Regions from separate parts of the Arthrobacter sp. D2-10 genome, predicted to be linked through region 2. Evidence: riboswitches for the same ligand, from Rfam matches in the RefSeq annotation. Region 2 holds a riboswitch; the other holds the start of a gene.
What was found. Region 2 has a riboswitch for thiamine pyrophosphate ahead of M1D74_RS13395 (ECF transporter S component). Riboswitches for the same ligand answer to the same signal wherever they lie in the genome.
Positions count from the first base shown of each region.

Region 1 (10,517 bases), 1.3 Mb from region 2:
GTGGAGCACAGCCAAATATGGATACAAACGCATCAGATACCTCAGAGGTCCTGACGGATGCAGTTGAGCACGTTGCACCGGAGCGCAAGGCGCCGCGTACGCGCCGGAAGAAGAACGACGACGACGTAGCCGAGCGTTCGGACGCGTCGCCGGCTGCCGCGGGAGACCCCGAGAACGCCCCGCAGCCTGCCCGCCGGCGCGCGCCGCGCCGCGCCGCAGCGTCCGAACTCACCTTGCCGGAGTCCCCATCCCAGCCGCCGTCGATCGGTGCCGAGCCGGACGCGGTACAGGCCGGAAGCCCCGCTGCCGAGGCGGGCGAAGCCGTCAGCGGCGAGGAGGGTGAAGGCGTTCCGGAAGAGCGGAAGCCCGTCCGCGCACGTCGGACCCGCAAGACAGCCCCTGCCGAGAGCCCTGAGCAGCAGTCATCTGAGGAGCCCGCTCCGGAGGAAGCAGCCGCTGAGCGACCGGTACGCCGCCGTCGTGCCAGCACCAAGGCCGCAGTCACCGAGGGCGCTGGAGCTGACGACGTCAGTGTCGCGGTGGAAACGTCCGAACCCGCGTCCGGCGACTCGGCAGACGAGCCGGCGTCGGAGCAGGCATCCCGGCCCCCGCGGTCAACCCGTTCGCGGAGCCGCCGGGCGACGGGCGGCACCGAGGCCACGGCTGATGTGGCGCAAGCTGACACAGCGCCCCAGACCGCAGAGGCAGGCAGCGCAGCCGCTGAGGAACCGAAGGCCGGGACTCCCGATTCCGGGACCGAGCCGGCCGCTACCGCGCCGCACGCCGCCGCGTCTCCAGGGACTGACGGCGGAGCACCCGTCGCTGAAGCTGCCCCTCGCGCCCTGGATCCCTTCGCGGTTCCCGACTCACCGGTCTCCTTGCTGTTCCACGCACCGGACCTCACCGCCGTCGTGCCGCGGAATCAGCCGAAGACAGTCACACCCGAAGACACCGAAGATGACACCGAGGGTGACGACGACGGCCGCGGACGTCGTCGGAACCGGCGCAGCCGGAGCCGCAGCCGGGCTGTCGAAGGTGAGGCATCAGAGTCCGAGTCACGGAGCCAGGGGCCGGCAGAGTCCAGCGAGGAGAGCGAGTCGGTCACCTCCCGTCGTCGTCGTCGCCGTCGCCGCGGGGACGAAGACCTCGAACTGACCGGTGGATCGGACGATGACCCGCCCAACACCATCACGCGGGTGCGCGCGCCGCGGCAGAGCCAGGAAGCGCCGTCGGACCGCGTCACGAGCGTCAAGGGTTCCACACGACTGGAAGCCAAGAAGCAGCGCCGTCGTGAATCCCGCGATTCGGGCCGGCGCCGCCACGTGATCACCGAAGCGGAGTTCCTAGCGCGCCGCGAGTCCGTTGACCGCCAGATGGTGGTCCGCCAGAGCGATGACAGGATCCAGATCGCGGTCATGGAGGACGGCGTTCTTGCCGAGCACTTCGTGTCCAAGACCCAGCAGGATTCCCTGATCGGGAACGTCTACCTCGGCAAGGTCCAGAACGTCCTTCCCAGCATGGAGGCAGCGTTCATCGACATCGGACGCGGACGTAACGCCGTGCTGTATGCCGGAGAGGTCAACTGGGATGCAGCGGGCCTGGACGGACAGCCGCGCCGTATTGAACTGGCGCTGAAGTCAGGCGACTCGGTGCTGGTGCAGGTCACGAAGGACCCCGTGGGCCACAAGGGCGCGCGGCTGACCAGCCAGATTTCCCTGCCGGGCCGCTATCTGGTCTACGTGCCCGGCGGCTCCATGACCGGCATATCCCGCAAGTTGCCCGACGTGGAGCGCAACCGCCTCAAGCGGATCCTCAAGGACCGGTTGCCTGAGAATGCCGGCGTCATCGTGCGGACCGCCGCCGAGGGCGCCAGCGAAGAGGAACTGACCCACGACATCAACCGCCTCCGCTCGCAGTGGGAGACCATCGAGGGCAAGGCATCGTCCACCAAGACGCTGGCACCGGAACTCCTCTACGGAGAGCCGGATCTCACCATCAAGGTGGTGCGTGATGTGTTCAACGAGGACTTCTCCAAGCTGATCGTCTCCGGGGAAGAGGCGTGGGACACCATCGAGGCGTACGTGATGTACGTAGCGCCGGACCTCGTCGGCAGGCTCGAGAAGTGGACCCAGGACGAGGACATCTTCGCTGCCCGGCGCATCGACGAGCAGATCCACAAGGCACTGGAACGCAAGGTCTTCCTGCCTTCGGGCGGTTCGCTGGTCATCGACCGGACCGAAGCCATGACGGTTGTCGACGTCAATACGGGGAAGTTCACCGGTAGCGGCGGCAACCTTGAGGAAACCGTCACGAAGAACAACCTGGAAGCGGCCGAGGAAGTGGTCCGGCAGCTCCGGCTCCGCGACATCGGCGGCATCATCGTCATCGACTTCATCGACATGGTGCTCGAGGCGAACCGCGACCTCGTGCTGCGCCGCCTCGTGGAGTGCCTGGGCCGTGACCGGACCAAACATCAGGTTGCTGAAGTCACCTCCCTCGGCCTCGTGCAAATGACCCGCAAGCGCATGGGAACCGGTCTGCTTGAAGTGTTCGGCGAGAACTGCGAGCACTGCGGCGGACGCGGCGTCGTCACCCACGACGAGCCGGTCGAGCACCGCAGGCACGCCGTATCAACGGAGAACCACCAGCAGCACCTGCGGCAGGAAAAGATGTCCCGCAGCGAACGCAAGCGCCGCGCCAAAACCCAACAGGTCGAGGAGCACGTTCCCGCCCCCGAGCAGAAGACTGACGACGCCGAGCGTCAGGCGCGCGCCGAGGCCGCACGGGCAGCTCTCGCGAACATCGCTGCGGCGACTCACGCTGCGCATGAACACGACCACGACCACGATCACGAGGAGGCGGCAGCCGAAGCGCCGTCGTCGGGCCCTGTGCTGACGATCAACGGCGAGAAGGTGACGCTGCCGCGTGCGGAGAATGGGCCGGTCGTTCCCCGACCGGAGCCGGAGCTGACCCTCGAGAGCCTGACGGAAGCATTCAACCGCTTCCCGGCGGCCAGCGAGACCGAGCCTGATCCGGAACCCGCCTTCCGGGAGCGGAGCGGACAGACACCGGCTCGCAGCGTGACCGTTGAGCCCGCGCCGGAGATCTCACGTCCAGAGCCGGTGAAGCGCGAAACTCCCGCAGTGGACGCGGGTGCAGCGCCGACATCCGGTCGCCGCAACCGGAGGCATCGGGCCGCCAGCAGCGCGCAGGGCTCCGCCGTCAACGCAACTATCGAGCGCGCCGGCGAAGCGACGGCCGCCCCGTCGGGCGGAGCGCAGTACGTGGCGCGGGCCGAGAAACCCGCAGCCAAGCCGGAGAAGTCGGACGAGCCGATGATCCTGGGTGTCGGAGTGCCTGCCTCCGAGCTCTAGGTTCCGACACTTTCAGCGAACACGCCGTTCCCTTCCCCGAAGGGAGCGGCGTGTTCTGTTGTGAGGGTCAGCTTCTGTGACACGGCGCCTGAGCCCGAAACCAGACGGCCGGTCCGGGCAGGGGTAAGGTGGGACGAAGTGACACGCGGTGCCCGGTCCGGGCTGAGATAAGACGCGTTGAACCTGATCTAGAGATGGCCGCCGACACGCGGTCCTTGGCCTAGCGGAGGGATGTCGCGAATGAGTATTCGCACGCTCATGGAGCACACAGAATCATCAACCTACCCAGCACAGACGCGGACAATTCCGCGTGTCCTGAGTATTGCGGGTACCGACCCGACCGGGGGAGCGGGCATCCAGGCCGATCTGAAGAGCATCGGCGCGCAGGGCGGGTACGGCATGGCCGTGGTGACCTCCCTCGTTGCGCAGAACACCAGGGGAGTGCGGGCTGTCCACACGCCGCCGGCAGCTTTCCTTGCTGAGCAGTTGACCGCCGTCAGTGACGACGTGGTCATTGATGCGGTCAAGATCGGCATGTTGGGCGACGTGGAAACCATCCGGACGGTAGCCGGGTGGCTGCCCCGTGCGTCAGCTGCCGTCGTCGTGCTTGATCCGGTCATGGTGGCAACCAGCGGTGACAGGCTTCTGGCAACCGACGCCGAGGATGAACTGCGCGCGCTGATTCCGCTCGCCGATCTTGTGACACCGAACCTGCCCGAACTCGCCGTGTTGGTGGGTGAGCCGGTTGCCGAGACCTGGGAAGCTGCTCTGGAGCAGGGGCAGCGCCTCGCGGCGTCAACGGGAACGTCCGTTCTGGTCAAGGGCGGCCATCTCAAGGACCTCAGGGATGGAGGAGACACCGGGGAGGGAAATCGGGCGTGCCCGGATGCGTTCATCGACGCGTCCGACGGTGCCGGGACGGTGACGGAGGTCAGCGGCGCCAGGATCGCCACCCGCAACACGCACGGCACCGGATGCTCGCTCTCGGCTGCCCTCGCTACCGTCCAGGTGCGTACGCGCGACTGGCACGAGTCGCTGGTGATCGTCAAGAAGTGGCTGAGGGGCGCGCTGGAACGTGCCGACGAGCTGCAGGTGGGGGAGGGCAACGGTCCCATCCACCATTTCCATGAGTTCGAGCCGAGGCTCGGGGACAGGCCGCTCGTGGAACGTCCATTCAGCGAACAGGTCTGGGAGCTCACTGCCGGACACCGCAGCGCCATCGAGGCGCTCGGATTTGTGCAGGACCTGAGTGACGGTACCCTGCCCTCTGAACAGTTTGCCTACTATCTGGCACAGGACGCTCTCTACCTCCGTGAGTACTCACGGGTGCTGTCCAGGGCCAGTGCGCTGGCACCCACCGAGGCGGAGCAGCTGTTCTGGGCACGGTCCGCATTGAATTGCCTCGAGGTGGAGTCCGAGTTGCACCGGACGTGGCTTGCCGGACGAGAACTGACCGACACGCAGGGTCCCGTCACCAAGGCCTACGTCGATCATCTGCTGGCTGCCTCCGCCAATGGCGGGTACGCGGTGCTCGTGGCTGCTGTGTTGCCGTGCTTCTGGCTTTACGCGCATGTCGGCAGCGTTCTGCATGCGCGGTGGAGTGGTTCGAAGTCCGGACACGGGCACCCTTATGCGAGTTGGATGGAAACCTACGCCGATCCCGATTTTGCTGAGGCTACCGGGTGTGCGATTGCCTTCGCCGATGCGGCATTTGCCGGCGCGTCGGCGGGGGACCGAGCCGCTATGGTCGACGCTTTCGTTGCCTCCGCCTGGTACGAGCATGAGTTCTTCGACGCACCGACGCGTGTTGATTTGCGGGATACCGCAAAACTGCCGTAATCTAGATCTTCGGTGCTGCGCCCTTGTATGACTATTTTCGGGGCGTGGTTGTGCCGTGAGTGCACAGGCACCCCTCCGGCTGCGCTGCTAACAGCGTACGGTCCCGGAAACAGTAAGCAAACAGTTTTGATCGTCGAGAGAAGTGAGTTCCCAAGTGGTGTACGCGATTGTCCGCGCAGGCGGCCGCCAAGAAAAGGTTTCCGTGGGAGACCTCGTTACCCTTGACCGCGTCCCCGGTGAGGCCGGCAGCAGCTTCAAGCTGCCTGCTCTCCTTCTGGTCGACGGCGACAAGGTGACTTCAGCAGCACAGGACCTGGCAAAGGTCACTGTCACTGCCGAAATCGTCGAGAATCTTCGGGGCCCGAAGATTGTTATCCAGAAGTTCAAGAACAAGACCGGCTACAAGAAGCGCCAGGGTCACCGTTCAGAGCTCACCAAGGTCAAGATCACGGGCATCGCGTAACCCTCACACGGTTACTCGTTCCTCAGATTCTGTTCGAGAAAAAGGCAGGCATAACAGATGGCACATAAGAAGGGTGCGAGCTCCACTCGCAACGGTCGCGACTCCAACGCCCAGTACCTCGGCGTGAAGCGCTTCGGCGGACAGGTCGTTAAGGCAGGCGAAATCATCGTTCGTCAGCGCGGTACCCATTTCCACCCCGGCGCCAACGTTGGCCGTGGCGGCGATGACACGCTGTTCGCTCTGGAAGCCGGTGCCGTTGAATTCGGTACCCGCCGCGGACGCCGCGTTGTGAACATCGTGGGTGCGGCTGCCGAGTAGTACTCGCAACCGCACACCATAGCAGCGTTTACAAAAGCACTAGGGTGGGGTGAGCCAATCAGGCTCACCCCACCTTCTTTTAAGCCGGATAGACTCGGCACTGATGTGAGATTCTCAAGAGGAGTACACCGTGGCAAGCTTCGTTGACCGCGTAGTTCTGCACGTCTCGGGCGGCACCGGCGGACACGGGTGCGTCTCGGTCAAGCGGGAAAAGTTCAAGCCCCTGGGTGGCCCTGACGGCGGCAACGGCGGGGACGGCGGCGCCGTGATCCTGCGCGTTGACCCGCAGACGACCACTCTTTTGGACTACCACCACGCCCCGCACCGCCACGCTACGAACGGCGGCAACGGCATGGGCGACTGGCGGGAAGGCCGCAGGGGCGAAACCCTTATCCTGCCGGTCCCCGACGGCACTGTGGTCAAGTCCCCCGAGGGCGAGGTGTTGGCTGACCTCGTCGGCCCGGGCGCCGAATTCGTCGCCGCCGCTGGCGGGCAGGGCGGCCTCGGCAACTCCTCGCTGTCGTCGCAGAAGCGGAAGGCTCCCGGGTTCGCATTGCTGGGAATTCCCGGTGACGCACGCGACATCGTGCTCGAGCTCAAATCCATTGCGGACATCGCCCTCGTCGGATTCCCTTCGGCGGGCAAGTCCAGCCTGATTGCCGCCATGTCGGCCGCCCGGCCTAAGATCGCCGACTACCCCTTCACCACGCTGCGCCCCAACCTCGGGGTGGTGCAGGCCGGTGACGTCCGTTTCACCATCGCTGACGTCCCCGGACTCATTGAGGGTGCGAGCGAAGGCAAGGGACTGGGGCATGACTTCCTGCGCCACGTCGAACGTTGCGCCGCACTGGTCCATGTACTGGACTGTGCAGCACTTGAGACGGACCGGGACCCTCTACGCGACTTGGAGATCATCGAGGGCGAACTCGACCGATACGCCGTAGACATGAGCTATGCCGGGCCAGGCGGTGAGGTAGTGCCGCTCAACGAGCGTCCGCGCCTCGTGGCACTGAACAAGGTCGATGTCCCGGACGGCCGTGACATGGCCGAATTCGTTCGCCCTGAACTCGAGTCCCGTGGCTACCGCGTCTTCGAGGTGTCTGCCGCCAGCCACGAAGGACTCCGCCAGCTGGGGTTCGCCATGGCCGAGATTGTCCGCGATGCCCGCGAGAAGCTGGAAACAGCGCCGCCCGTTGTCACGCCCACCGTCCTGCGCCCCCGCGCGGTGAACGAGAAGGGCTTCGTCATCCGGCGCGAAGAGAAGAATCTCGAGCCGCTGTTCCGGGTGCTCGGTGAAAAGCCTGAGCGCTGGGTGAAGCAGACCGACTTCACAAATGACGAAGCGGTTGGCTACCTTGCCGACCGGCTCGCTAAGTTGGGCGTTGAGGAACAGCTCTTCAAGAGTGGAGCCAAGCCGGGGGATACCGTGGTAATCGGGGAAGGCGACGGCGTCGTCTTCGACTGGGAACCAACCATGATGGGTGGCGCTGAGCTGCTGGCCTCGCCCCGCGGTACTGACATCCGCCTTGAGGAGTTCGTTCGTCCCACACGCGAACAGAAGCGTGAGGATTACCAGAGCCGCAAGGACGCGCGTGCTGCTGCGCGGGCCGAGCTTGAGGCTGAAAGGAAGGCCGGCATCTGGACTGAGTCGGTCAACTACAAGCACTCAGGGCCCAAGGTTGCGAACGGCGAGAGCGGACCCGATGGCGGCACGGACAACGACGAAGTGTGACCGCACGGCCCTGTGTTGACCACTGGAGAACCAGACAGAAGGAATAGATGACCGCAAAGCGCCCGCTCAAGACCCGTTCCGGACTGGCGAAAGCCAAGAGAATAGTCGTCAAGGTAGGTTCGTCCTCTCTCACGTCACTCTCCGGAGGACTCTCCGACGAAGCGCTCTACGCTCTTTCCGATGTGCTTGCGGCCCGGCACAACGAGGGTACCGAGGTGATCCTCGTATCCTCGGGCGCAATCGCAGCTGGTCTTGCCCCGCTGGGGCTGGCGCGCAGGCCCAGCCAGTTATCCTCCCAGCAGGCGGCCGCGAGCGTGGGACAGGGCCTCCTGATGGCCCGCTACACCCACGCCTTCGGGGCTCACGGCGTCACCGTCAGTCAGGTGCTGTTGACCCTCGACGACCTCATGCGGCGGAGCCACTACGCCAACGCGCACCGGGCCATGGAACGCTTGTTGAACTTCGGAGTGGTCCCGATCGTGAACGAGAACGACACGGTGGCGAGCTCCGAGATCCGTTTCGGGGACAACGACCGTCTTGCTGCCCTCGTGGCGCACCTGGTTAAAGCCGATGCACTCGTCCTGCTGTCCGATGTCGACTCGCTCTATGACGGTCCGCCCAAGGAAGGCGCGAAGCGCATTGCGGAGGTTCGCGGCCCCGAAGATCTTGAGGGCGTGAGTATCGGACGTACAGGCAAGGCGGGAGTCGGCACAGGCGGCATGGTGACGAAAGTTGAAGCCGCCACCATTGCTGCCTCATCCGGGATCCCCGCCCTCGTCACCTCCACAGCGAATGCAGGCCCTGCACTGGCCGGTGAAGACGTGGGCACCTGGTTCAGCACCAACGGCCGCCGCCAGCCCATCCGGCTGCTGTGGCTTGCCCATCTGGCCCGGATCCAGGGCACGCTGACGCTGGACGACGGCGCGGTCAGGGCTGTGGGGGAGAGACGCCGGTCGCTCCTGCCGGCAGGCATCGTGTCGGTGAGCGGCGAGTTCGAGGCCGGTGACCCGGTGGAAATGGTGGATGGCACCGGCACCGTCATCGCCCGCGGTCTGGTCAACTACAGCTCCTTCGAACTGCCGCGCATGCTTGGCAGGTCCACGCGGGAGCTTTCGCGTGAACTCGGCCGGGAGTATGAACGGTCGGTGGTCCACGTCAACGACCTTGTGGTCCTGAACGCGGTAGCTTCCTCCTGAGCCCGGCTGGGGTTGGGCGGGCGCCCTCGCTAGACTGGAGCAATGACTGACGTGACCACACAGCAGACTGCCCAGCAGGCCATCACCGACCCAGAGAACGGCGACCAGCCGGGAACACCGGTGAACGTCGAGCAGGCTGTGCACGCCATCGCGGATCGCGCCCGGACCGCCTCGCGCGTCATCGCCCGAGCGAACCGATCCCACAAGGACAAGGCACTGAGCGCCATCGGGGAGGCGCTCGTCGCCAATCAGGAAGCCATTCTGCGCGCCAACCGGCAGGACCTGGAAGCGGGCCGCTCGAATGGCACCTCCAATGCACTCCTGGACCGGCTGAGCCTGAGCCAAGAGCGCATTGCCGGCCTCGCTGCCGCCCTCGAGAATCTCGCCGGACTGCCTGACCCCGTTGGCACCATCGAGCGTGGACAGACCCTGCCCAACGGCGTGAGACTGCGGCAGATCCATGTTCCGCTCGGGGTGGTGGCGGCTATCTACGAGGCACGTCCCAACGTCACGGTGGATATCGCGGGACTCGCGCTGAAGAGTGGGAATGCGGTGATCCTCCGAGGCGGTAGTGCGGCCGCGCATACCAACGCTGCGCTGCTGGACATCATCCGTGACGCACTTGACCGAACGGGCCTGCCGGCGGACGCCGTCCAGACTGTGGACGAGTTCGGGCGTGAAGGCGCCAACGTTCTGATGAAGGCACGCGGGCGCGTCGATGTTCTGATTCCGCGCGGCGGCCACGACCTCATCCAGACCGTAGTCCAGAACGCAGCAGTCCCCGTGATCGAGACCGGCGAGGGCAACGTCCACATCTACCTCGACGAGAGCGCCGACGAGGAGATGGCGGTCGACATCCTGCTGAACGCCAAGACCCAGCGTCCCAGCGTCTGCAACACGGTCGAGACCCTTCTGGTCCATAGGGACGCGCAGGCAGCACCCGCAGTGTTGGAGGCGCTGTCCCGCGCCGGCGTGCGCATCCACGCGGACAGCCGCATCCAGGCGATCCTTCCGCAGGGGGTCACGGCAGATACCGCGAACGACGACGACTGGGCGCGTGAGTACATGGACCTGGACATAGCGGTGGCCATGGTGGACACAGTCGATGAAGCACTGGAGCACATTCGGACATGGAGCACGGGGCACACTGAAGCCATCATCACCAACAACCTCACACACTCCGAGCAGTTCATCGCTGGAGTGGATTCCGCGGCGGTCATCGTCAACGCCTCCACGCGTTTCACCGATGGCGGCGAGCTGGGGCTCGGGGCGGAGGTCGGCATTTCCACGCAGAAGATGCACGCTCGCGGCCCGATGGGGTTGCGCGAACTGACCACCACAAAGTGGATCATTCAGGGCGATGGACAGATCCGCCGCTAGAACCGCGTCGCACGGCTGAGCGCGGAACGTTCGGCAGTGGAAGTCGAGCGGTACGCGGTTAGCGCGTAGGATAGTACGGATACTGTACTGAAACTAAGCGCTGACCCGCGCCCAGCCGCCGGGCTGGCCACGTCGTTCTCAAGGGGAGAAGAATGCTGAACCAGATCCTCAATGTTGCGGTGGTAGCAGGCGAGACCGCCGAGCACCACGCCGAG
Region 1 covers NZ_CP096431.1:1,602,354-1,612,870, forward strand. Annotated here, with positions in the region: gene M1D74_RS07450 (Rne/Rng family ribonuclease) at 18-3,374, shown strand; TPP riboswitch at 3,509-3,623, shown strand; gene M1D74_RS07455 (bifunctional hydroxymethylpyrimidine kinase/phosphomethylpyrimidine kinase) at 3,615-5,213, shown strand; gene rplU (50S ribosomal protein L21) at 5,368-5,676, shown strand; gene rpmA (50S ribosomal protein L27) at 5,734-5,994, shown strand; gene obgE (GTPase ObgE) at 6,125-7,726, shown strand; gene proB (glutamate 5-kinase) at 7,774-8,922, shown strand; gene M1D74_RS07480 (glutamate-5-semialdehyde dehydrogenase) at 8,965-10,302, shown strand; gene M1D74_RS07485 (hypothetical protein) at 10,455-10,517, shown strand, end outside.
Region 1: another riboswitch for thiamine pyrophosphate. It lies ahead of M1D74_RS07455 (bifunctional hydroxymethylpyrimidine kinase/phosphomethylpyrimidine kinase); the one in region 2 lies ahead of M1D74_RS13395 (ECF transporter S component).

Region 2 (10,517 bases):
AGACCGAGACCACAGAGGCGGAGACCACGGAGGAAGCTACAGAGGAGGCATCCGAGGAACCGTCCGGTGAGGCAGCCGGTGGCGGAACCGTCGGAACTCCCCTCGGCGTCGCCGAGACGGACCTCGGTGAAATTGTGGTCGACGCCGAAGGCATGGTGGTCTACTACTTCACCAATGACGAGCCGGACTCCGGCGTCAGCGCCTGCGAAGGTGGCTGCCTTGAAGCCTGGCCGCCGGTGCTCAGCGACAGCGAGACTCCGGAGGTCGAAGGCGTCACGGGCGAAGTCGGCACCATTGAAACGCCCGACGGCGAGCTGCAGGTGACCATTAACGGAATGCCGATCTACTACTTCGCCGAAGATGAAGCACCGGGCGACACCAACGGTCAGGGCGTGAACGAGGTGTGGTACGTCGTCGCACCTGACGGCACCATGATTCAGTGACCTACCCGCCAGGGACTACATCGCGGGCAAGGAGCGCACTCTTCAGGGAGCGCAAGGCATAGTGCAGCCGGGATTTCACGGTCCCCTCCGGTATGGAGAGGGACCGTGAAATCTCGGCCACGGTTTCACCGCGGAAGTAGAAGTGCAGCACCACATCCCGGTGTTCCGGGGAGAGCTCGTTGAGCGCGTCCGTCAGCAGCCAGGAGGTCAGGAGCTGTTCGACCTCGTCGCGGGAAGGAGTATCCGGGACCTCGTCCACGTCAAGTTCGTGGCGGCTGAACCCGCTGCGGAATGAGTCAACGAGAATGTTGCGGGCCACCACGAAAAGCCACGCGCGGATCTCCAGTTCAGTGTGCCCCCGCATCACCGGATGCTCCCAGGCACGCAACAGAGTCAACTGGACGACTTCATCGGCCAGGAAGGCGTCCGGTGTGAGACGGTGAACGAACCGCCGGAGAGGGCGCAGATGGTTGTCCCTGATGACGCTGAGCCAGTCCGGCTGCCCTTCGGCCATGTTCGTTCCCCACACTCGACATCCCAAGCCATTCCACCGCAGTTCTTACCCATTCATGCGGTGCAAGGTTGGGAAAAACCTGCGGCCTCCTTCATCATGCCCCTCGATGGCCTATTCCGACAGGGTGCTGGACCGCAGTCCGTCAGCCCAGTATGAAGTTCCATGTCCCCGCCAGCACAGACGCGCTGACAGCCAGCCCGGCGATCGCCACACCAACCAGGACCACCACGATGTCGACGCCGCTGAAGGTGCTCTCCCGGGCCCAGGTGCGTGGTCCCGCACCGAAACCACGTGCCTCCATGGCCACGGCGAGCCGGGTTGCCCGTCGGATTGCCTGCACCATGAGCCCAAAGGCCTGACCGAGGAAGTTTCCGAGGCGTGCCGCCGGATTGCCCTCGTGGCCCACTCCCCGGGCGTGCCGGGCCAGCCCGAGGGTCCGCCATTCGTCGAAGAGCAGCCCAACGAGCCGCATCCCCGCCAGCGCTCCCAGCACGAACCGGTGCGGAGCCCTCAGTCGTTGCGCGAGCGCATCGGCGAGGTCGGTCGGGTCGGTACTGGCCAGCAGGAACAGGCCCGGAAGCGCGATTGCGAGCCCGCGCAGCCCGATGGCCAAACCAGCGTTGACCGAGTCCTCAGTGAACAGCACGGGCCCCAGCTCGAACAGGACACGCCCGGTCTTCTCCGCGAGAAGCGCGGTCCCGTAGGCACCGACGACGGCCGCGAGGACGAACGGCCAGGTCCGCAGCAGCAGCCGCCGGATACTGATGCCAAGCAGCGGCAGAAGGAGCAGTTCAGAGGCGAGAACCACGCCGGCGCTGACCCAGTCCACGCTGAGCATGACGACGACGGTGATCACCACGGCGGCGAACAGCTTGGAGAGCGGATTGGCCCGAGGAAGGAACCGGCCAGTGATCTCCGGAGTCAGGACGTCCACACTCACGCCGCTACCTCCAGCGTTGCGGAATGTCCGTCGACGCTCACGATGCGGCTCCCGAGCGCCGTGGTGTACTCGCGGTCATGGGTCACCGATACCACGCAGGTACCCGCATGGATAAGCTCGGCGAGGAGGCCGATCAGCTCAGCCCAGGTGTTCGCGTCCTGACCGAAGGTGGGCTCATCCAGAATCAGGATGTCCGGGTCTGTGGCGAGCATGGTCGCCACCGACAGCCGCCGCTTCTCACCTCCGGACAGCGTGAAGGGATTGGCCTTCAGCAGTCCCGTGAGCCTGAGCCGTTCCGCGATGGGGTCGATCCGGCGTCGTATGTCCGCTTCGCTCTGCCAGGCAACCCGGCGGGGTCCGAACTCGAGTTCCTCAAGCACAGTGTTGGTCAGGAACTGGTGCTCGGGCTCCTGGAACACCGTGCCGATCCGGCTGACCAATTCCGCGGACTTCCAGTTCTGCGGCGTGGACCCGACTCCGCGGGCGAGCGGGTCCAGTGCTGTCAGCTTGCCGGCGCGCGGCTTCAGCAGCCCTGCGAGCGTGAGGGCGAGCGTGGACTTGCCGGCTCCGTTGGGTCCGAGCACGCTGACCGCCTCGCCCTGACCAAGGATGAGGTCAACACCGCAGAGCACCGCAGGTCCCCGTTTGGTGCGTGTGACAGATAACCCGGCAGCCTGCAGGAGGTCCTCGCCGGCACCCTGCCGAACGGCGGGAGTAGCGGGCCGGTGACCGGGTACCCATACCCCGGCTTCGATGAGCCGCGTGCGCACGGCGTTTCGCTGAAGCACGGCGTCCGGTTCACCGTCCGCGAGAATACCGCCGTCGGAATCCAACACGATCACGCGGTCCACCACGTCGGCCCATACCTCGACCCGGTGCTCCACCACGACGAGCGTGGCAGCTGTCCGGTCCAGCACCCGTACGACGGCGTCCCTCACCTCGATCACCCCTGCGGGGTCAAGATTGGCGGTCGGCTCGTCAAGAAGCAGCAATCCGGGCTGCATGGCGAGGACGGCAGCCAGCGCAAGTCGTTGCTTCTGACCCCCGGAAAGTGCAGTGGTGGGGTGGTCGAGCGGGACATCGAGACCGACGTCGTCAAGTGCCCGCCTCACGCGCGGCCAGATCTCGGCGCGCGGCACGGCCAGGTTCTCGGCGCCGAACGCTACCTCGTCACCGACGCGTGCAAGGACCAGTTGGGTATCCGGGTCCTGCAGGACCAGTCCGGAACGTCCGCGAGCAGCGGCGGGGCTGACGCCGTCGACCGCGAGCGAGCCGGTCTGCTCTCCCTCGTCATGCTCGCCCAGCACTCCGGCGAGTCCGTGGAGCAGAGTCGATTTTCCTGCACCGGAGGCGCCGAGGAGCAATACGCGCTGCCCGGCGTCGATGGTCAGGTCGATGTCGCGCACCGCCCACCGCGCCCGACCGGGGTGGCGCCATCCCCAGCCCTGGGCGGTGATTGCGGCCGGGCCGGCCGTCGTCGGGCTCACCCTAAACGTCAGCCGTGCGGCCCGAAGCAAAGGACGACAGAGCGCCGGTCTTCGCCAGTCCACGTGTGGCAAGCCAGGACAGCAACCCTGCGAGCACTACACCGGAGACGGCCGCAAAGACGCCGTACATCAGCTTGTGGTCCATGGTCCAGGCTGCGTTGTACATGATGTTCTCGCTGACGGCGAGGGCGAGTCCGGCGCCCAGCCCGGCAAGAAGCGCCACCCCAAGGTTCCAGCGGCGGTAAAGGAACAGAGCGAAGATCAGCTCGGCGCCGATGCCCTGAATCAGGCCGGACAAGAGCACGGCAACTCCAAACTGGGTGCCGATGAGCGCAGACACGGCAGCCGCGACGACCTCGCAGTAGATGGCAGCGCCCGGCTTGCGGATAATGAATCCGCCCAGCACACCGGCGATGAGCCAGCCGCCCGAATACAGGCCGGCCAACGGCGGGTACGCCGCAGTCACGGCTGCAACGCCGCTGTAGCCGGCGGACCAGGCGAAGAAGATGACGCCTACGGCCACCGCGATGACCGAGGCGACCACGATATCCACGACGCGCCATTCGTAGCGGCGGCGGGATGTTGACGGTGTGGGACTGTGTGTAGCAGTCATGAGTGAAATCCTCCTGGGTACAGGAGGGGAAGGCCTTCCGGCAGGACGCCGGTCGCCCTGAGAACTCGACTCCCTTCGCCGGTACTAGCCGGATCAGGTTCGAGGGTCTGCGGTGGTCCGCACTCTCAGCGCCCACCACGTACGTGGCTGCGCTCCCCTGTCGTTGTTTGAGCGAGGTTAACTCTACACCCGGAAGCGGAGGCACCGCCGTCGTCGTGATCTTCAGTGCCCTCTCACCGGAGGGTCCCGATAACGCTAGGCTGGGAGCGAAACTAAGCCGACTGAAGGAGGTACCATGAACGCGATCTTCAAACTGATGGGTGTTGGACTGGGCATCGGGGCGGGCCTCGTGGGAACGCAGCTGGTGGACTTCATCTGGAAGCGGGTCACCGGAAACGAGCCCCCGAAGGACAAGGAAGGCCTCGAGAACAGCCTGCGTTCGGCGCTGGCCTTCGCGATCATTTCCGGTTCCGTCAGCACCACCATCCGCGTGCTCACCAACCGCACCACCCAGCAGGCAATCCGCCGCTACGAGAACACCCGCGACCTCACCTGACAATCACCAGGTGACAGTCATTCCGGTCAGTCCCTGGACGCGCGGTCGCCCGCCTCACGGCGCTTGGTGGCCGCGTGTTCCACGACGTCGTCCAACTCGTCCATGCTCAGCAGGTCCTTGCGGAGGTGCTTCGTGCGGTAGCCCGCCCTGCCCACCATATGGGCTGAGACAGGAGCGGTGAGGAGCTGGAAAATCCAGCACACGATCAGTACGGGCACAACCGCCCACGAACGTTGCTGAACGGCAATCGCCAACAGGAACAGCAGCAGCCCGAGAACCTGCGGCTTGGTTGCGGCGTGCATGCGGCTCAGCAGGTCCGGGAACCGCAGGAGGCCGACGGCGGCAGCCAGCGACATGAGCGCCCCTCCGAGGAGCAGGACAGCGGTCAGGGTATCCAGGGCAGCATCCATCAGCGGCTCACTTCTTCTCGGTGACGAATCGGGCGACGGTCACCGACGCGATGAAACCGATCAAGGATGTCGCCACGAGGATCACCAGCGTGTTCGTGTGCCCATTGACGACCATGTCTACGGCCAGTGCTCCTCCCACGATCGCCAGGAGTACGTCCACGGCGAGCACGCGGTCAAGAATCGACGGGCCGCGAGCCACCCGGTAGATCGCGAAGAGCGCAGACACTCCCAGAATGACGGCGATGATGCCAAGAACGATGCTCACTGGTGCGCCCTTCCGTCGAGGTGATGCGGCGCTTCCGAGCGCAGCAGGGCAAGATCCTCACGGGACCCCATAACCCTGATCAACCATTCTTCGGTGCGCCGGGCATTCTCCCGAACCTTCTCGGCGTCATCATCCGTCGCGACATTGAGGCAGTGCAGGTACAGGGTGGAGGTCGAGCGGTCCACCTCCACCACCAGAGAACCGGGGATCAGCGACAAAGCATGTCCGGTCGCCGTCACCAGAAGATCGGACGGACTGCGCAGTCGCACCCGCACCACGGCGTTCTTCAGCTTCGGTCCACGGACGAGCGCCAACCAGAAGACCTGCACGCTGGCCTGCAGCAGCTGGTAGAGGAACCTGCCGGCGAACCCAACGGCGTAGAAGAGATTGAACCGCCCGCTGAGCTCCACCGGCGGGAGATAAAGGAAGTTCGCGACCGCGAACGCAATGATGGCGCCGAACGCCAGGTTACCCAGGCTGAAGTCCTGCCAGAGCGCTCCCCACACGATCACCAGCCAGATCAGGAGCGGCAATTCAACCCGCAACGGGATACGTTGCCTTGTCATCATGGTGAGACTCCTGCCGCTTCGGTTGCGCCTTCCCCGAGGACTGCGTCGATATACGGGGAACGGTCCAACATCTGCTGCGCTGCCTGGTCGCTCAGCTCGAAGAGCGGGCCGCCCAGTACCGTGAGGCTGACGCCCAGCAGTACGAGCCCCGTGGTGGCACCGACCATGGTCTTGGGCAGCAAACTGACGGCACTCCTGCCCGCGAACTTACCGGTGCTGCGCCCAGCGACCCTGCGGGAAGTCGTCACCGCCGAGCCGTCTGTCGAGGTTGCCATCAGGATCGGATCCGGGTGTGTTGCGTCCTCCGGCCGGCGCCAGAAGGCGCGGTTCCAGACGCGGGCGATCGCAAGCAGCGTTATGAGGCTCGTCAGTACACCGGCTCCGACCAGCACATAGGCAAGCGGTGTCCCGAGTTCGACGCCGGCCTGCAGCAGTCCCAGCTTCCCGAGGAAGCCCGAGAACGGCGGGATACCTGCGAGATTCATACCCGGAATGAAAAACAGCAGCGCCAGGAAGGGCGAGATTTTCGCAAGCCCGCCGAGCCGGTCCATATTGGCCGTTCCGCCCCGGCGCTCGATGAGACCCGTGACAAGGAAAAGGCTGGTCTGCACGATGATGTGGTGGGCAACGTAGTAGACGGCGGCGCCCAGGCCGATCACAGTGGAGATTGCGAGCCCGAACACCATGTACCCGATATGGCTGACGAGCGTGAAGGAGAGCATACGTTTGATGTCCGACTGCGCGAGCGCGCCGAGTATGCCCACGATCATGGTGAGCATGGCGACGATCATCAGCAGCGTGTTGATGCGGTCGCCGGGGAACAGCAAAGTCTCAGTCCGCACCATTGCATAAACGCCGACCTTGGTCAGCAGGCCGGCGAACACGGCGGTCACCGGAGCAGGGGCGGTCGGGTAGGAGTCGGGCAGCCAGAAGGACAGCGGGAAAACCGCAGCCTTGATGCCGAATGCCACCAGCAGCATCAGGTGAAGGATCATCTGCGTCGCGGGGTCGAGATCCGCGAGTTTGAGGGCCAGATCCGCCATGTTGATGGTGCCGGTTGCGGCATAGATCATACCGATGCTGATGAGGAACAGAACCGAGGAAACCACACTGACGACGACGTAGGTCACCCCTGCACGGATGCGCGGTGTGGTGCCGCCCAGTGTCATGAGCACATAACTTGCGGTGAGGAGAATCTCGAACCCCACGTACAGGTTGAAGAGGTCTCCGGCAAGGAATGCGTTGGACACTCCGGCGACCAGAATCAGGTACGTCGGGTGGAAGATCGAGATGGGCCCGTCCTCGTCACCGTCGGTCATCCCCTGTCCTGTGGCGTAGATCAGGACCGCGAGGCTCACAGCCGAGGAGACCACCAGCATCAGCGCGGAGAACTGGTCCACCACCATCGTGATGCCGAAGGGAGCCGCCCAGTTGCCGATGAAGACGGCCGTTGTGCCCTTTCCGCTGGCGTCGAGCAGGAGGAAGATCTCGATCATCAGGGTTACGCAGAGCGTCGTAATGCTCACGGCACGCTGGGACCTGGAATGCCGGATCAAAAGGAAGGCAAGAGCTGCGCCCAGGAACGGCAGCACGACTGCCAGAGGCGCGAGGTTCGCTATGTTCATCGCTCCTCCGTTCGTGGGTTGCTCGCTCTGCTGCCGATTCCCGCCCGCTGGTTGCCCGGCGCTTCTTCGGCCTCTTCGATAGGGGTGAATTCTGTGGTTTCAATGGGAATTTCGGCGTCGTCCTCGGCATCGAAGCTGCTCTGAGACGCCACCCGCCGGTCTTCGATGTCATCCTGGACCTCATCCTGGCGGCCGAGGATCCACGAACGGTAGATGATTCCCAGCATGAAGGCCGTCACTGCGAACGAGATGACAATCGAGGTGAGAATCAACGCCTGTGGGAGCGGGTCGCTGTAGTCCTTCGGGGCGATTCCGGACGAGTACAAGGGGGCCCGGCCCGCGGCGCCGCCCCCCGCAAGCAGCAGCATGTTGGCGCCATTGGCGAGCATGATCAGACCGAGCAGGACCCTTGTCAGGCTACGTTCCAGGAGGAGGTAGATCCCCGCCGCGAAGAGCGCGCCCATGATGACGAGCAAAGTGATATTGACGCTCACTGGGCCACCTTCTCTTCCGGCTCCGGGGCTTCTTCCGGTCGTGGAGCACCGGCGTCCATGGTGGCGGGTGCGCTTTCACTGCGCTCGTCAATCTCGGAGCCGAGGCTGCGGAGCACGTCGAGCACCAACCCCACGACCACCATGTACACGCCGATGTCGAAGATCGTGGACGTGACGAACTTGATGTGGCCGAAGACCGGCCAGGTGGTTTCGATGATTGCGCTTTGGAACACCTCGCCCCCGAGGAACACGGGAACAATAGCGGTGAGCGCGGCGGTGGCAAGACCGCCGCCAAGGAGCAATCCCGCGCTGACGGGGGTAGCTTCGGCGAGTTCGAACCGGCCGCCCGCGAGATATCGAATGGTCAGCGCAAGCCCTGCCATCAGACCGCCGGCAAATCCGCCGCCCGGCAGGTTGTGCCCGGCCAGCAGGAGGTAGATGGAGAACACGATGATCGAGTGGAACAGCAGTCTGGTGATGACCTCGAAGATGATGGAGCGCCGTTCCGGTGCAAGGGTCCGCCCTGCCACGAGCCACGCATCGTTGACCGAGCTCGCGAATTTCTTGGCCAGCTCCAGGGCCGCAGCTTCGCGACCGTAGGCGTCGATCGGTTCCTGGTTCCGGCCGACCGTCCCGCTCTTGACCCCGTCCGCGCGTACCCTGCCGTCGCCTCGACCGCGGATGAAGATGAGGCTTGCGACGCCGGTCGCCGCGATAGCGAGCACGCTGATCTCACCGAAAGTGTCCCAGGCCCGGATGTCCACGAGGGTGACGTTCACAATGTTGGCGCCGCCGCCGTCGTCGTACGCCAGCGAGGGAAAGCTCAGCGAAATAGGGTCTGCGACGCGGGAAGCCATTGCGGACATTGCGATCGCCATCATGACTCCGCCGAAGGAGAGCCCGAGAACCGCGCGGAGTACCCGGTACTTGCGTCCGGGCGCACGCTGCCAGAGACGCGCCGGGAGCGACCGCAGCGCGAGGACGAACGCGACAAGCACAATCGTTTCCACCAGAAGCTGTGTCATTGCAAGATCCGGGGCACCCTGCAGGGCGAAGATCAACGCAATGCCGTAACCGGTTACTCCGACCATGATGACGGCCATGAAACGCTTCGCCGCCCGCAGAGCCGCAATGGCACTGAGAATGATGACGACGCCGGCCATCAGCTGTGCGGGCGAGTCCGCTAGATACCAGCTCTCGGGAGTCGGCGCGTCGAAGATGATCAAGGCGGTGAGGGGCGTGATGATCGCCATCGACAGGATGACGAAGAGATAGAACGCCAGCGAACCACGCTGCGTGCGGCCGGTCAGCCAGACCGCTACGTCATCAAGGACGCCGATGGCAGCCTTGTAGTTCCGCTCGGCATCAACGTCCGGTGCGATGCGCGTCTGCAGCTGCTCGAAGCGCTCCCGCAGCAGGAACAACGCAGCACCACCGGCGATGGAAAGCAGGGACAGGAACAGCGCCGGGGTGATTCCGTGCCACAGCAACAGGTGCGGCGTCTCCCCTTCTTCCGGGAAGGTGCCCACATAGGGCTGGATTGCCGCATCAAGCGGCGCCGGAATGAAGCCGAAAACGACGGACGCGACCGCAAGCAGTGCCGGCGCCAGCAGGAAGGACGGCTCCACCGGTTTAAACGCGGTGGGCGCGGACGACTTCCGGGCAAAGCCTCCCCAGATGAAGCGGGCGCTATAAGCGAAGGTCAACATTGACCCGAGCACGATTCCAACCAGGACGACCACGCCGAACGGTCCTTCTTCCGTGTGGTGGACAAACGCCTCGAGGACGGATTCCTTCGCCACAAAGCCAAGGAGGGGCGGAACGCCGGCCATCGAGGCGGCGGCGACAATTGCGACGGCAGCCAGCATCGGCGCGGAGCGCCCTACACCGCACAACTTGCGGATGTCGCGGGTGCCCGACTGGTGATCAATGATTCCAACCACCAGGAAGAGGGTGGCCTTAAAGAACCCGTGTGCGAGCAGGAGCCCAAGCCCGGCCAGCGCCGCTTCCCGTCCGCCCAGGCCGACCACAATGGTCAGGAACCCGAGCTGGCTGACGGTGCCGTAGGCCAGGAGCAGTTTGAGGTCATGCTGCCGCAGTGCCCGCCAGCCGCCGAACAGCATTGTTGCGAGTCCGAGGCTGAGCACGATCGGCGGCCACATCAGGCTGTCGGAGAAGCCCGGAGCGAAACGCGCGATCAGGTAGATGCCGGCCTTCACCATGGCCGCCGCATGCAGGTAGGCGCTCACCGGAGTGGGAGCCGCCATGGCGCTTGGCAGCCAGAAGTGGAAAGGCACCAGCGCAGACTTTGAGAGGGCGCCGACAAGGATCAGGACAATCGCCGTTTCGATGGCTGGCCCGGTCAGTGAGTCCGTGCTCGCAAGAATGTCCGACAGGCGATACGTCCCGGCACGCTGTCCCAGAATGATGAGGCCGACCAGCATTGCCAGACCACCGAGCGTGGTCACTACCAATGCCTGCAGCGCCGCACGCCTGGCGGACAACCGGTGCCGGGAGTAGCCGATGAGCAGATAGGACAGGACTGTGGTCAGTTCCCAGAAGATGAACAACAGGATGAGGTCATCGGCGATCACCAGACCG
Region 2 covers NZ_CP096431.1:2,855,879-2,866,395, forward strand. Annotated here, with positions in the region: gene M1D74_RS13375 (COG4315 family predicted lipoprotein) at 1-443, shown strand, start outside; gene M1D74_RS13380 (sigma-70 family RNA polymerase sigma factor) at 445-957, opposite strand; gene M1D74_RS13385 (energy-coupling factor transporter transmembrane component T family protein) at 1,100-1,897, opposite strand; gene M1D74_RS13390 (ABC transporter ATP-binding protein) at 1,894-3,384, opposite strand; gene M1D74_RS13395 (ECF transporter S component) at 3,386-3,997, opposite strand; TPP riboswitch at 4,051-4,166, opposite strand; gene M1D74_RS13400 (DUF4235 domain-containing protein) at 4,293-4,553, shown strand; gene mnhG (monovalent cation/H(+) antiporter subunit G) at 4,580-4,963, opposite strand; gene M1D74_RS13410 (monovalent cation/H+ antiporter complex subunit F) at 4,971-5,228, opposite strand; gene M1D74_RS13415 (Na+/H+ antiporter subunit E) at 5,225-5,794, opposite strand; gene M1D74_RS13420 (Na+/H+ antiporter subunit D) at 5,794-7,422, opposite strand; gene M1D74_RS13425 (Na(+)/H(+) antiporter subunit C) at 7,419-7,916, opposite strand; gene M1D74_RS13430 (Na+/H+ antiporter subunit A) at 7,913-10,517, opposite strand, start outside.